DNA from 2 places in the Aliamphritea ceti genome. Region 1 is predicted to be linked to the other one. Evidence: predicted binding sites of a transcription regulator. Region 1 holds the regulator's gene; the other holds the start of a gene.
What was found. Region 1 encodes FNR, which switches genes on or off when oxygen is low (the NO sensors DNR and NnrR bind a similar motif). Its sites were predicted from a motif close to TTGATNTANATCAA; they were not measured.
Positions count from the first base shown of each region.

Region 1 (8,185 bases):
TGGTGAGGGCAGATGCTGCAGATCCGCAAGCGGATCTGCACGAAGAGCAAATTCTATGGACGTACGGCTTCGCCACCAAATGCTTCCAGTAACATTGGAATCAGGCGGGTCAGTTCCAGTGACATAGAAACGAATTCTGCATCAAAACGTTCCATAGCTTCGTCCGGGCTGTCCTGGTCAAGCTTCTCTTTCAGGGAGTCAGAAAGCTTCAGGCGCTTCAGGCACAGGTCGTCCTGAATGATGAAGTTAAGACTTTCCTGCCAGTCGACAGCCAGCTTGGAGATGCGCTTGCCGGCTTCCAGGTGCTGGCGAATTTCATCGCTCTCAAGGTCCTGACCTTTACAACGGATTACGCCGTTTTCAACACTGGTATCCCGTAGTTCACATTCATCCATAATAACAAAGTCATGTGGACGGGTATCTGCGCTTTCCAGCCACTGAGACATAATAGCGGATGGTGAATGGTTAACGTCGGGCAGTACGACTGGCAGTGATCCCAGTTCGGTACGCAGGTGACTAAGCAGTTCTTCTGCGCGTTTATGGCTGCTGGCGTCAACAATGAGTAAGCCATGCTGAGGCGCTATCAGCGCATGAGTTGTCTGGTACTTGCTGAAAGCACGGGGTAGAAGATCAATGACGATTTCATCTTTAAGCTGGTCACGTTCTTTGCGGTAAACTTTACGTGCCTGTTCGTGCTCGATGATTTTAACTTTAGCTTCCAGCTTCTGCTTGATTACTGATGATGGCAGCATTTTTTCTTCTTTCTGTGCCGCAATCAACATAAAGCCCTGGCCGGAATGCACCAGCATGTCTGACATGCCGTTGCTTGGGCTAACCCAGCCAAAACGGCTCAGTTCCTGGCTGCCACATGGAGTGAAGGCTTTGTCTTCCAGCTTAGCTTCCAGTGCTTCTGCAGTGTGATCGAAAGATTGAGAGAACCGATAGAAAATTGCGTTTTTAAACCACATAGCGTGCCTTGATCCCTGAAACTGTAAATCGATAAAAAGCCCCCTTTGCCTGAGATGAGACAAAGGAGGCTGATGAAGTCTGACAATACCGGCAGATGGCTTGCCGGATTTATTTGGATGCTAGCAGCTTATAGCGTAATGCTTTGCGTGCTTTATTAACGGCACGGTCTACATAGAATCCATACAGGTCGATGGTGTTGATACCAACCATTTTGTCGGTCAGCACCTTACCGTCATTAGGGTCAACAAACAACAGGGTGGGGGTAAATGCTGAGTTGTATCGGTTAGCAAATACAGTGGCGTCTACCCGGTTGCCGTTGAAGTCGATAATGGTGTTGCTGTCATCAAAAATGGTCAGCTTTCGGAACAGTAGCTTCTTATCATATTTGCCGCTGAGCTGCATCGGCATCAGAATTTCGCGAGTGATTAATTCACAGTACTGACAGTTTGGCTGGCTGACCAGAATGAGGGCAAAGCGGTTGCCGGCAATCTGCGCGTCTTGCTGCAAATTGATCAGTTCAGGCAGCGCATCTTCTGATGATCGTGCATCATCAGGTTGGCTGATAGGCGATAGTGCCAGTTTCTGGGCAGGTTGAGCCCAGCTTAAATGGCTGATAAATACACTCACCAATAAGGTGATAAACGGTAGCAGTCTCAGTTTCATTTTTATTATTAACTCAAGGCTGTTTTGTCCATGCAGTAGTCTCTCGCATGGCTGATTCAGGCGCTCTGAATTGCTAAATATAAGCAGTAATTCTTCATAGGTGCGCCAACGACGTTGATCGATTGTAAGCGATTTTTGTGACAGTTTGCTACGTTTCTCAGCAGAATGGTGAGTATACTGGGATGGGCTTATCTAACTTATTGTTTTTTAAGAGTTGTTTAGTATTTTGGTGCAGAAATAAAACAGCCCTGTTAGTACAGGGCTGTAGTAGGTAGGCAAATGTAGCCAGGTAAACTGGGTTTATAAACCTTCGTAAGACATAAGGCTGAAAACCGGAATGCCGGCTTCCTGAATTTTACGTGAGCCTTGTAAGTCAGGCAGATTGATCAGGGTTGCAACTTCAGCAACGCTGGCGCCCAGCTCTTTAATAATAGTGCTGGCGGCCAGTACTGTTCCGCCGGTGGCAATCAGATCATCAAAGATAAGTACATTATCGCCTTTAGTGACGGCGTCGGCCTGCATTTCGACGGTGGCACTGCCGTATTCCAGTTTGTATTCCTGAGAAATAGTTGCACCCGGCAATTTGCCTTTCTTACGGACCAGCACCAGTGGGATATTCAACTGATAGGCCATGATTGATCCGATCAGAAAGCCGCGGGCGTCGATGCTGGCGATGTGGGTAATATCTGAATCAATATAACGCTGGATGAAAGCGTCGCTGATCATGCGTAACGCTTTAGGGTCTTTAAATAGTGGCGTGATATCGCGAAACATAATGCCTTCTTCCGGCCAGTCCGGAATCGTACGCATTACCGACTTTATATAACATTCATCAAAAGACATGAAGAATCCTTACAACAGGGTGTAATTCTGAAAATTTACAGTATGTAGGTATATTCTGGCGCTTTCCTGTCCGGAAGGCTAGTCCATCTGATTAGTATTGATGCGAGCGTCACTGTCTTCTTCAGCCACACAGTCGCCTGACAGCAGCTGGATTTCTTCCAGTTGAATCAGTTCAATTTCCTTACCTTCAACGGTAATCAGGCCATTTTTCTGGAAACGGGTGAAGATACGGCTGACGGTTTCTACTGCCAGACCCAGGAAGTTACCGATTTCATTCCGTGACATGGATAAACGGAACTGAGTGGCAGAGTAACCACGTGCTTTATAGCGGGAAGAAAGTTTGAACAGGAAGGTAGCAATACGCTGCTCAGCATTTTTCTTACTGAGTAGCAGCATCATTTGCTGATCTTCACGTACTTCTTTACTCAGTGTACGCAATACCTGACGGCGCAGCTCAGGAAGCTGTCCTGACAGTTCGTCCAGCCGTGGGAAAGGAATCTCACATACGGTAGTGGTTTCCAGTACTTTGGCTGAAATTGGATATTCGTTTTCGTCAAAACCACTGAAGCCAACCAGTTCACCCGGGAAGTAAAAGCCAGTGATTTGTTCTTCGCCCTGGTTCGTAAGGCTATAGCTTTTGATACTGCCTGCGCGAATGGCATAGATAGATGAAAATGAATCTCCCTGATGGAACAGATGTTCACCTTTCTTCAACGGACGGCTCTTCTCGATAATATTATCGAGGCGATCCATTTCAGTCAGGTTCAGGGAAACAGGAAGACACAGTGAGCTCAGGCTACAGGTGCTGCAATGTACCTGTGAAATGCTGTGTACTTTGCGATCGGTTGCCTTTGTGTCACTCATTATCAAGTCCTGTGATTAGTTCATATATCTTTATTGAATCAGATTATGAAGTAATTTTAGTACGGGTTGAAGTAGTTTAGACCTCAGCACGTTACTTTTGTCGTACAAAGCACAAAAAAAGTAAGGGAATTGCTCAAACCCGTTTGATGTACGGCCCTGAGAGATTAATTTACAGGGCCGTAACGCTATCAATCAAATGATTCGGGAGTATCCCTGAGTAGCCGTTCGCTTTGGAATGTAAGCATCAAATGTCATGCAGATCCGGCGGATTAATAACCTGCCGCTACCTGTTGCCAGCAGTTCACGGTTATCTTTTTCCAGACTGATCAGGCCGTCTTCAGCAAACTGTTCAATTTCTGTGAGTTCTTCTGCAAAGTAGTCATCAAAGCGGATATCAAAGTCTGCTTCGATGCGATCTTTATCCAGCTCAAAGTGACAGATCAGCTGGGTGATAACTGCTCTGCGAATGCGATCATCCAGGCTGAGAGTGACACCACGGTTAATGGCATGAATATCTGCTTCTACGGCGTCTGTATAAAGGCGCATGTCATGCTGGTTCTGGTAATAGACATCACCAATCTGACTGATGGACGAAACCCCCATCGCGACCAGGTCGCATTCTTTATGGGTGGTGTAGCCCTGAAAATTACGGTGAAGCTGATTATTGCGCTGTGCAATGGCCAGTTCATCATCAGGCTTGGCGAAGTGGTCCATACCGATATAGACATAACCTGCATCAGTCAGCATAGCTATAGTCGTTTCCAGAATCGCCAGTTTCGTTTCAGGGCTTGGTAAATCTTCAGCCTGAATGTGTTTCTGAGAACGGAAGCGATCTGGCATATGCGCATAGTTAAATACTGACAAGCGGTCTGGGCTTAGCTCGATAATAGTGGCCAGCGTCTGCTTAAAGCTTTCCAGTGTCTGATGTGGCAAACCGTATATCAGATCCATATTGATAGAACGGAAGCCGAGTCTGCGGGCTTCGTGCAATACTGCAGCAACTTCTTCTACAGGTTGTACACGGTTTACAGCTTGCTGCACTTTGAGTTCGACATCCTGTACACCAAGGCTGATACGGTTAAAGCCAATGTTACGCAGTACCTGAAGTGTTTCGTTATCAACTTCCCGCGGATCAATCTCGATTGAATAATCGCCGCTGTCATCATCTAACAGATTAAAGTTGTCACGCATTGCCTGCATCAGTTCGGTCATTTGTTCGTTACTGATGAAGGTTGGTGTGCCGCCGCCCCAGTGAAGTTGTTCAACAATGCGGTCTTTTGAATACCACTTCGATAGCTGAGCCATTTCCTGATAAAGGGTGTCCAGATAGGGCTGAGCTTTTTTGCGGTTACGGGTGATGACTTTGTTACAGGCGCAGTAGTAACAAACGTGGGCACAGAAGGGGATATGCACATATAAAGATAAGGGAGTGCTAATATCGGCTGTGTTTTGTCCGCAGTCGACCAGATCGCTGGCTTCCAGAGAAGGGTCAAACTGAATTGCGGTAGGGTAGGAGGTGTAACGGGGGCCGGAAAGATCATAACGACGGATCAGATCCAGATCCCATTCTATAAGATTTGGTTGAGTCACTGCATAAGTCTCTTGCTAAAACTGTATAGGGGTCGGTCTGTGCCGACTTATTAATATGAGACTATTGTAGTGATCTGAAAGATGCCCGCATTGACCCTGATCAAGCGCTGAAGGATTGTAGTAAACCTGAAAGCGGTAAGGTGTAGATACCAAAGCTGATAATGCATAGGCCAGCCACAGCTTGAGTAATGCGATGTTGTAAGAAGCCCTGTAGTTGACGGGCCAATAAACCGGTGACCAGCATGGCGGGAATTGTTCCCAGACCGAAGCCGCCCATGAGCAGTGCGGAAGTTTGCCAGTCTGCGGCACTGGCGCTCCAGATAAGTGTAGAGTATACCAACCCACAGGGGAGCCAGCCCCAGATGCTTCCGAGTAACAGTGCTTTAGGTACTGAGCTGACCGGGAGCAATTGCTTGCTAAAAGGCTGCAGATGCTTCCAGAGATGTTTACCCAGTCGCTCAATATAAGTGACAGCCTGCCACCATCTGGCAATATACAGACCCAATAAAATCAACATAAGTCCGGCAATGCTACGCATAATCAGGCCGGTAGTGGGGGATTCTATAAGCCAGCCAAGCCCACCGAGAATTCCGCCTGCAATAGCATAGCTAAGCACCCGGCCAGTATTGAAGCTGAGTAATAAAACGAGCGGATGACGGTTTGGCTGGTTGATGCCCATAGCGATTGCACTGGAAATACCGCCGCACATTCCAAGACAGTGGGCGCTACCGAGTAAACCGAGAAGTACGGCATAAAAGATACTGAGTTCAGTCATTCTGCTTATCAGCAGCCTTTTGTTTGGCGTCGTTAGGGATCAGGTGTTCGTCGTCATCATAGAGAATGCTATGGGCCGGTGACTCCATATCATCGTATTGACCGCTGTTTACAGACCAGAAAAATCCCCAGATACCAAGGCCTGCCAGAATGATAGCGATAGGAATCAGCAGATAGAGAATGTTCATATAGAGATCCGTAGCCCGATAAGCTTAGTTGTTTGACTGTTGCATCACTGGTTGTGACACAGTTTGTTTGGTTGTTCTGTCAGCTTGCCTGAGGCGGGAAAGACGCAGTGCGTTACCCACAACAACAAGCGAGCTGGCAGACATGCCAATAGCAGCCATATAAGGTGCTATCAGTCCGCTGGCAGCAAGCGGCAGCGCGATAATATTATACACCAGCGCCCAGGCCAAATTCTGACGAATTATTTTCTGAGTTTTTTGCGCATGGGTTAAGGCTTGGGGTAAGCGTTGCAGGTCACTGGAGATCAGTACAGCATCGGCGTTTGTTTTAGCCAGATCGGTTGCAGCCCCCATTGCGATAGATATCTGCGCGCCGGCAAGTACCGGAATGTCATTAATACCATCGCCAACCATTATTACCCGGGCACCGTCTGCCTGTAACTGCTGTACGTGTTGCAGTTTTTCTTCCGGCGAAACACCTGAAATAACCTGATTGATATTCAGTTGCTGTGAAACGGCACTAACAGCAGCAGAGTTGTCACCGGTTAGCATAGTGACATTCAGTCCTTGTTGCTGGAGCTTCTGCACGGATTGCGCAGCATGTTTGCGAATCGGATCGTTTAGGCAGAACCAGGCAAGTGGCGTTTTGTCGGAAACCAGTAATAGCCACTGGCCATTGTTGTCAGGTGCATCCTGGTAGCTGAGTATTTCATCGCAGTTGGCGCTGGCAAATTCGGGCTTCCCGATACGGTAAATAACGCTTTCTACATTGCCTTCAAGACCTTCGCCGATATGATTATTCAGATCACTAGCCGGAGGGATTTGAAATTGCTCATAGTGCTGGTGAAAGGCTTTGGCAATAGGGTGTTCAGAATGCGCTTCCAGTGCTGCAGCAATATCGAGGCATTGAGTCTTAGTCAGGCTATTCAGGCTGATTGTTTGCTGTAAAGACAGGTTGCCTTCTGTCAGCGTGCCGGTTTTATCAAATACGATGTGAGTCGCTTTTGCCAAGCTCTCGAGAACATGGCCGCGGGTAATTAAAATGCCATTTTCCCGCAGTGCTCCGGTGGCTGCTGTCAGCGCGGTCGGTGTAGCCAGTGAAAGCGCGCACGGACAGGTAACAACCAGTACTGAGAGGGTTATCCAAAGTGCGTGTTCGGGGGCTATGTTCCACCAGATAACGGCTACGCTTATAGCGGTGATCAATACTGCTGCAACAAAGTAACCGGCAATTTTATCAGCGGTTTTGGCGGCCAGAGGTTTTTCCTGGTGGGCGCGATCAAGTAAGCGAACCACTGACGAAAGTTTAGATTCGGCGCCGACATCAGTAACTTCTATCTCCAGCGGATTTTCGACATTAATAGTGCCGCCGACAACTGTATCTCCTGGTTGTTTGTTGAGTGGCAGGTATTCACCGGTTAGCGCAGATTCATCAATGCTGCTGTTTCCGCTGATAATGATGCCGTCGGCTGAAACAGTATGGCCTGGTTTGACGATTACCCTGTCACCGGTTTGCAGGTCAGTTGCGGGTATCAGTACTTCCTGGCCGTCGCGAATAACAGTTGCGCTTGCTGGTAGTAGATTGAGAAGTGAATTACCAGCTCTGCCAGTACGGTGGCGGGCTTTCATTTCTAAATAGCGACCGATGAGCAGGAAGAAAGTAAACATGCTGACTGAGTCGAAATAGACTTCGCCGGTTGCTGTCGCTGTGGCCCAGATGCTGGCGAGATAGGCACCGCCAATAGCGATCGAAACTGGTACATCCATTGTGAGATGTCGGGTTTTCAGATCACGCCACGCGGCGTCAAAGAAAGGTCTGGCTGCATAGATTACAACTGGCGTAGCAAGTACAAAGCTGGCCCAGCGCATAAAGGTGATCAGGTGTTGCTCAAGCTGATTGTTACTGTCGGCATAAAGGGCAATAGAGATCATCATGATCTGCATGGTAAATACACCGGCAATGCCTAGTCGGCGAGTGGCCCGGCGGGTTTCCGCTGCCAACAGTTGTTCTTCTTTATTGGGGTGGTAAGGATGTCCCTGATAACCAATCGAGTAAATCGCAGCAAGAATCGTACTGAGTTCGATCTGGTCAGGCTGCCAGCTGATTTGCGCACGGTGATTAGTCATATTCACCGATGCCTGAGTGACGCCGTCCAGTGCTGAAATATGATGCTCTAAAAGCCATACGCAGGCAGCGCAGGTAATGCCTTCGATCACCAAGGCAGCCTGTTTGCTGCCATCGCTCAGGGTATTCACAAAACTTTGCTGTACCGAAGCTTCATCGTAGAGTTTTAATT
Region 1 covers NZ_AP025282.1:1,901,590-1,909,774, forward strand. The annotation lists gene rdgC (recombination-associated protein RdgC) at 54-968, opposite strand; gene OCU49_RS08700 (thioredoxin family protein) at 1,078-1,632, opposite strand; gene OCU49_RS08705 (adenine phosphoribosyltransferase) at 1,933-2,475, opposite strand; gene fnr (fumarate/nitrate reduction transcriptional regulator Fnr) at 2,554-3,339, opposite strand; gene hemN (oxygen-independent coproporphyrinogen III oxidase) at 3,532-4,929, opposite strand; gene OCU49_RS08720 (sulfite exporter TauE/SafE family protein) at 5,030-5,704, opposite strand; gene ccoS (cbb3-type cytochrome oxidase assembly protein CcoS) at 5,697-5,891, opposite strand; gene OCU49_RS08730 (heavy metal translocating P-type ATPase) at 5,916-8,185, opposite strand, start outside.

Region 2 (8,185 bases), 1.2 Mb from region 1:
GTGGATAGCCAGTGCCTTTAAGGGTTTCATGATGGCTGGTGGCATAACGCGGTACCCGGCTGAGTTCTTTTGGAAAAGGAAGAGCTTCAAGGATTTTTATACCGCTGATCATATGTTCGTTAATTTTGAACCGGTCTTCCGCGGTCAAAGTGCCGCGGCTAATAGACAGGTTATGAATTTCACCTAAGTTGTAAAGGTGTTCAGGAACATCCATTTTGATATTGAATTTCGGATCAAATGTCATTTCTCTGTCACGATGAATGATGTGTTCAGGACGGTCAGCAAGTAAAGGTTCTGTAACAGGTAGTGTTTGTTCTGTTGAGGGGCGGCTAAGTTCATCCAATGGCGAAAGACCAAGGCGGTCGCTGAAGTGACGCATCCAGGTTTGCTGGCTTATTGTTTTTATTCGCTGGATTTTATCCTCACTCATAAACTCACCACCAACATTCGAATTGGCAACAAATTCAAAGTCATCTTTAAGCTGTGTCTGTCGTTGTTGTAGCTTTGTAACAGCGACTGCTTCTGACTCTGGTTTCTGAAGCAGAGATTTTAGGTAATCAATTTCGGCGTCTCGCCAAAGTACTTCAAAACGCATACGTATTTCATGGATACGGTTATAGTTTGCTTCGAGTTTAGTACCCTTGTCGACGATGAATTCAGGTGTGGTTATTTTGCCGCAGTCATGTAGCCAGGCAGCAATGCGAAATTCACGACGTTCATTGTCATTGGCAAAACAAAAGTCTTTGAATTGGCCAGTCCGGGTTTCTTCAGCCACTTTTGCCAGCATTAAACCGAGTTCAGGTACCCGGTTACAGTGTCCTGCGGTATAGGGGGATTTATCATCAATCGCTTGTGCAGTAAGGCGAATGAAGGCTTCTATAAAATCATTTTGGTCCTGCTGATATTTTTGTATTTTGCCGGCCATATCCTGAACTGAATTTGACAGCTGCCAGATTTCTTTAATGCGGGTATTAACAGGATGGATTTCATCGAACTGGCGATGCTTTACTTTATTTGTTTCGGCTTTAAGAGAGGTTATTGCCCGCACTATAGGTGAACCGAACAGCCAGGATAATGGTATCAGCAGGAGTAATATTGCAGCAGTGATTACGCTGGAACTAAATGCCTGTTCAAATGCTGCATCTGTGATTATGTGTTCCGGTACCACGATGGCGAAATATTCTTCACGCCATCCCTGAGTTTGCAGAGGTGCTACAAAAAAATATTTATTAGCATCTGCCACTTGTTGCTTAATCATTACCCTTTGTCGCTGAGGATTTTGTGCAAAGGTTGTTAGCTGATGATAAGGAACAATATGGCTGCGCTGCATATAGGCGTCTTTAGTTAGCCATTTTTCATGTAGTGCATTTTTTTGTGCAACGCTGATATTGCTAAGTGCTTTGTTAATCACTTCCATTAATTCTGTGTGTTTAGACGGTAAATAAATATACAGATTAACAGGGGGGAGTTTAGGCAACAGGTTGATCGAAATATTGCTGTTTCCTAGGTTGGTAAAGTTGATATAGCGAAGGGCTGCTTCCGTATTTACTATCGCATCTACTGATCCTGCTTTTAAAGCTTCTATAGCCAGATTCAGGTTTGAATAGTGTTTAAATGTTGCTCTGATACCTTGTTCAGTCAGATGCTTTCCAAAGCCCTGGCCGGAAATAAGTGCCAGAGTCTTATCGTTCAGGTCAGAGGCGTTCGAATATTTCAGGTAATCATTGTTGACCGCTATTGCCAGCTTTTGCTGATACATAGTACAACTCACAATGTTGGCTGGGCTGTGCATCGCTGATACTGAATGCAACAGGTCAATTTTGCCATTTTTGAATTGTGTCTGGAGTTCGTCGAGCCTGAAACCATTAACAAATTTGAAGCGTAAGCCTGTTAATTCAGAAATAAGTTTTAGCAGATCTATCGCATATCCATCAGGCTGCCCCGCTATGGAGTAGTCCAGAGGTGGCCAGTTATTTTGATTTGAGATGATAAGGGTAGGGGTATTAGCAATGAGTCTTTGTTGTCTTGCTGATAATTTAAGAGCCTTTGATACGGGGATCTTAAATTGCTGATTTTCTATCATATTGGAGGCATGTAGTTCTCCCGCAGCGTTATATATGAAAGATTCTACCCCTTGTTCGTTTGTAAGTTCAAAAGTCGCCGAGGTAAGCTGTGAGTTAATTGAGGACAGCACGACATCAATTCCTAAAACAGAATCAGATGTCCTGATCGCATAGGTTTGTCCGGTTACGTTTAACTGCTTAAATAAATAGGGCTCTGTTTTATACACCTGATTACTGGTTGCAGCTTTGTACCACGGGCGTTGGGTAGGCAGAGTGTTACTTCGTATAGAATTTTTGTGTGTCAGGTTAAGCCTTTCATCGAAGTATTTTACGTTTCTATGCCTTTGAGGTCCTTCACCGGAAATGTTAATAGTGGCCCAGCGGTCGTGCTCAGATGCAGAGAGTTCCTTGCGAACGGTTGAGGAAGCTTCCAGGTTTATTACCTGATAAAAATCTTCGTTAGCTTTTGCATAGTAAATGCTGAAAAAGAGAGGGTTTTCTTTTAATACCTGAATCAACAGATTTCTGGTTTCCTGTTGTGAAAACTTCTCTGTATTGGTGATTGATACGTCTTTAAGGATTTTAATACTTCTTGACGCATCAATATCAAGATTTTGGATATAGGCACTGATTTTGGATGACGCGTTGGCTATTTTAGACAGGAGCAGCTCTTCGGACATTGCCTGAGTGAAATGAAATTTCAGGCTGAGTGCCAGTAAAGCGGTTAATCCGGTAACGATTAAGAAAATACAGCTGATGGTGAAGCGAATCGAAAATCTTTTCGGACTTAATAGTGTGTTTTTCATTTGATGATGCCCTCCGTGGCATATGGCTGTATCTTTCCAATGTCTACGTGCTTGCGATACCTTGTTCATGTTTAGTTATCAGATGAAAGGAATCCCAAGCGGCGTAATTACAGCAGCTAAACACTTTTATAGCATGTTGCTGAAATACTAAGTGGCTAAAAAGCGGTAATTCTCAATATATATTCGTTTTTACGGAGAATATTTTTTAACATATATAATAAATTCAATGGCTTGATAGATTTGAAACGTTGTTGTTTGTATCTTTCTCTAGTTACTCAGTTTAAGTAGATTGGTGGATTACGTCGTTTAGTTGTTGAAGGGAATTAGGTGCACAGTTTCATTGCGTCAGCATTGAGTTGCATAAGTTAGTGTCGTTAATTATTTGGGGTGGTGTCTTGGAAGTTGTTGCTTTGTTCTTGTTTATACCTGCATGTTTTGCGCTGAATCTTTCGCCGGGTCCGAATAATCTGATGGCGATGGCTAATGCTCAGCGGTTTGGTTTTCGCACGGCAGTAGCAGCCGGTTGCGGACGTTTACTGGCTTTTAGTCTGATGATATTTTTAGCGGCAACGGGCGTAGCGACAGTGTTATACGCATCGGAGAAAATCTTTTTTGCCGTTAAGCTTGCCGGTGCTCTGTATCTATTTTGGCTCGCCTGGCAGCTTTGGCATGCCGACGTCAAACTTCAGCAACAAGCGAGTAATCGGTCGATGTCATTGTCTGGCCTTATGCGACAGGAATTCTTGATGGCGATTGGTAATCCTAAGGCGATACTGATTTTTACTGCATTCTTACCGCAGTTTGTTAACCCTGAGCAACCAATGCTGGCACAGTTCGGATTACTGGGTGGGATTTTCCTGCTGCTCGAATGGTTGGCTATTTCGATATATGCGTTGATGGGTGTGTATTTGCGCCAATGGTTTTCCCGACCGGAAATGCGCGGTTATTTTAACCGGGGCTGCGCCGGTTTACTGGCTGCTGCCGGTGCAGGTCTGATGGCTTCACGCCAATAGTCAGAAAAAGAAGTTAAACCTGGTGGTTCCAAAGAGAAGTTAGCGCCAAAGAAACCTTATATAAAGCAACTATAACGAGAATCGATAGAGGGCCGTTGTAGATAGCAACAATAAAAAACCGGCCATAACCGATACCAGGGGAAGTATCATTAAGGCCGGTTTACTGAATCCGTCAGAAAATCAGATGGTCTATTAGAATTTGTAACCGATCATCATAGAAACAACAGTTGGATCAATATCTACATCTACGGTGTATGTGTTTGTACCGTTAGAAATTGTCGCGTCAGTTTGGATATCGATGTAACGTACGGAGCCGTTTAGCTGCCAGTTTTCGCTCAGTTGTACATCGAAGCCTGCCTGTACTGCCAGACCCCATGAATCATCCAGTTTTACGTCATAGCCAGTGAAGTTACCTTCACCTTCTTCGCTGAAGAAAGTAGTGTAGTTAATGCCGGCGCCAATATAAGGGTCGAATGCACCTTCAGTATCGAAGTAGTACACGGCACTTAAAGTAGGAGGCAGTTGTTTAGCTGAGGCAATTTTGCCTTGTCCGGCAAGAGTACCTTTGCCGCTAATGTCATGACTGAAAGGAGTCGCTGCCAGTAATTCGATACCCCAGTTGCTATCTAGCATGTAAGTTGCTGTCAGACCCAGCTGAGTATCGCTGTTTACACTCACGCCGGAACCTGCAACTGCACTGCCATTCAGGGAAACAGCGCTGCTGTCGTCATTCGGGTTAACATTGGTCGCACCCGCGCGGACAATGATATCGCCGGCTTCGTATGCGAAAGCTGGAGCTGTAGTTAGAGTGGCAAGAATTGCGGCTGTTAATCCTAAACGTGCTGCAGAAGTTTTCATGGTGGTGTTCGCTCTGAAATATGTTGGAACTGTATTGAATAGAACCAGTGAAGAAGTTTTTGCTTGGTCGCGGGTTCCTGAACTGGCGCCATTAAACAACAGACCCGCACAAGAAAATTTGATCTGGATTAGTTTTTAGAGCGAATAGGGCAGAGTTATCTGTAAAAATTAACCTAGATCAAGTTTTTCTCTGAAGCGTCTAATCCTTTGGTATGTGGTTGTTATCCATCGCTTTGTTATTTTTAACGGTCACTTTCATTAGCTACAGTAAAAGATTTTGTTTAGAGCGCAAGAAGCTGAGTGTTTTCCTGTGATGACTGACTTACATTGATCATAATCTTGAATGGTTAAAGGAAATATTCCATGAAACAAACAATGAATTTGCAGGAATGGGCACTGCTATTTAGTCTGGCGATTATCTGGGGCGGCTCATATTTTTTTGTTGATGTTGCTCTAGCCCAGTTACCAGTTATCAGTATTGTTACGCTGCGTGTTGCCGGTGCTGCACTGTTTCTTATTCTGTTGGTTTATATTCTGGGGCAGAGGATGCCGGCTACCTGGCATGCATGGCGAGGCATGATGTGCATTGGATTACTGAATAATGCAGCGCCATTTTGTTTGATTGTGTGGGGACAAACGCATATCAGTGGTGGACTGGCATCGGTCCTGATAGCCATGACACCGGTATTCAGTATTCTTGTACTGCGTGGTTTGGGGGTTGAGAAACGTATAGGGGGAGGCAAACTTACAGGCTTGCTATTGGGAATAACCGGTGTGGCTGTGATTATCGGGCCAGATGTCATTGAAGGTTTAAAGGCTGATTTAACTGCTCAACTGGCGATTTTACTGGCTGCATTTAGTTACGCGTGCGCCGGAGTATATGGCAAACGTTTGCAGGGGCGTGGCTTCAGTACCTTAGTGATTACTGCTGGTCAGGTAACGGCATCGACGGTTTTATTATTGCCGGTTGTATTGTGGTTTGATCAGCCCTGGTTGCTGAGTATGCCGGATACCCATGTATTGCTGGCGATAGCGGGGCTGGCATTAATTTGTACGGCACTGGCTTACGTGATTTATTTTCGGATTCTTTCTACAGCAGGCCCAACTAATTTGCTCTTAGTTACTTTTCTGGCGCCGATCAGTGCCATTGCTTTAGGGGCTATTTTTCTGGGTCAGTCTTTCGCCAGCGAGCATTACATTGGGATGGTGTTAGTAGGGGCAGGTTTGTTGGCAATAGATGGCAGAGTCTTTGCTATTTTTACCAGAAAGTCTGAAGTTCATCAGGAGGTTACGAAATGAGTCAGTTGTTATTTACTGATGAGGACAGTCGTTGGCAAGCTGTCTGTGATCGCAATCTTGCTGCTAATGGTCAGTTTTATTATGCAGTTCTGAGCACTGGTATTTATTGTCGTCCTGGCTGTTCTTCCCGCCAGCCACGGCGGGAAAATGTTCGTTTTTATGAAGATACATCAACAGCAGTAGATGCCGGATTTCGTGCCTGCAAACGATGTAAACCGGAACAGAAGTCGGCTTCTGAAGCGCTTATAGAAGTGGTTGTTAATGCCTGCCGGCATATTGAGGCAGCCGAAGATATTGTCGATCTGGCTGAGTTAGCAGAAAATGCCCAGCTGAGTATCTGGCATTTTCAGCGTTTGTTTAGCCGTCTGGTCGGGGTAAGTCCGAAAGCATATCAGCGAAATCATCAGAATAAACGTTTCAGCGAAGCATTACTGGATCAGGCCAGTGTTACTGAGGCGATTTATGCCTCAGGTATAGGCTCCGCGGCATCGGTTTATAGTCATAACCGTCTGGGAATGACACCGTCGCAGTTTCGTAAAGGCGGCAAGGGGCAGCAGATCTATTATTGCACCGGGGCGAGTATATTCGGTCCGCTGGTGATGGCGGTGAGCGCCAGAGGAATTTGTTGTGTAGAGTTCGTTGATTTTGATGCTGACTTGCAACAGGTTTTAGCGGCTCGCTTTCCAGCAGCTCAACTGATTGCCGCAGGAGATGAACTGTCCGATTTACTGATCGAAGTGCTAGCGTTTGTCGATGCGCCAAAGGCTGAATGTGACCTGCCTCTGGATATTAAGGGAACGGCTTTTCAGGAGCAGGTTTGGCAGGCGTTACAGCAGATTCCGGTCGGTGAAACGATGAGTTATAGTCAGCTAGCTGCTGCGATTGGCCAGCCAAAAGCAAGCCGGGCAGTTGCCGGAGCCTGTGGTGCAAATAAGTTGGCGGTAATTATTCCCTGTCATCGTATTGTACGCAGTGATGGTGACTTAAGCGGATACCGCTGGGGCCGAGATAGGAAGCAACAATTGCTGGATACTGAAGAGCAGCTATAGCGCTGGTATCGTTTTAACATAGCCCTGGAATACTTCTGGTAAATAGTAGCGGTATAATTCCGGTGAGATTTTCAGCCTAACAAACAATATAAAAAAACAGGATAGTGAATGTCACAATCAGGCGATTCAGTGATAGCCAGTAAAACACAGAATTATGAGCCGGTAGCAGAACAGTATTCTGAGGCCTGTGGGCTTTACTGGCAGGCGTATGGAGATGTTTCACATCCGCCTCTGATTATGATCAGAGGTTTGGGGTCGCAACTAATTCACTGGCCAGAAACGCTTTTGCAGCGTATTGCAGATGAAGGTTATCGGGTTGTTGTATTTGATAACCGGGATTCTGGTCTGTCAGATAAATTTGATCAGCTTACGGGTCATAATCTTGCTGTACGTTTACAGCAGGCGTGGAAGGGAGAAGTTGTTGAGCCAGCATATACCCTGACAGATATGGCAACAGACGTAGTGCATTTAATGGATCATCTGGATATTTCAAAGGCGCATATATTGGGTGGTTCAATGGGCGGTTTGATTGCGCAGATTTTTGCTGGCAAATGGCCCGAGCGCACGTTGAGTCTGAGTGTGGTATTTTCAACGACACTGGACCGTGAATTGCCCGAAGGTCATGGCCGGCACTTGTTGTATGACGGGAACCAGGCACCGGTGGCAGCTAATCTTAGTTTGCCTGAGTCTGAAGATGCTTTCGCTGCAATGATTAAAGGCTCTGCCGCTGAAAGCCATCTGTTTACAGGTACCGAACACTGTCTGACAAATGAACAGCAGTTAAAGCAGGCTGAGCGGGCCTTGCGTCGATCTTATTGTCCTGAAGGTTATATGCGGCAGTTACTGGCGATACTTTGCCATGAAGATTTACGCTCTGGAAATGCGGGAATTACTGCTCCTACGCTGGTACTACATGGTTCCGATGATCCGGTATTTCCGGTTAGCAGTGGAGAAAGTGTTGCTGACAGTATCGCCAATGCGACCCTGGAGGTTCTTTCAGGCTGGGGACATGATCTACCGGACAGTATGCATGACTGGTTCATAGCAAAACTGAGCAGCTTACTCAGTGATGTTGAAGATTTGGCTGGGGATGTGAT
Region 2 covers NZ_AP025282.1:3,083,909-3,092,093, reverse strand. The annotation lists gene OCU49_RS14180 (HD domain-containing phosphohydrolase) at 1-2,869, opposite strand, end outside; gene OCU49_RS14175 (LysE family translocator) at 3,238-3,882, shown strand; gene OCU49_RS14170 (OmpW/AlkL family protein) at 4,075-4,740, opposite strand; gene OCU49_RS14165 (DMT family transporter) at 5,104-6,039, shown strand; gene ada (bifunctional DNA-binding transcriptional regulator/O6-methylguanine-DNA methyltransferase Ada) at 6,036-7,088, shown strand; gene OCU49_RS14155 (alpha/beta fold hydrolase) at 7,197-8,185, shown strand, end outside.
Region 2: the regulator FNR is predicted to act here: its motif matches at 4,909-4,922, upstream of OCU49_RS14170 (OmpW/AlkL family protein).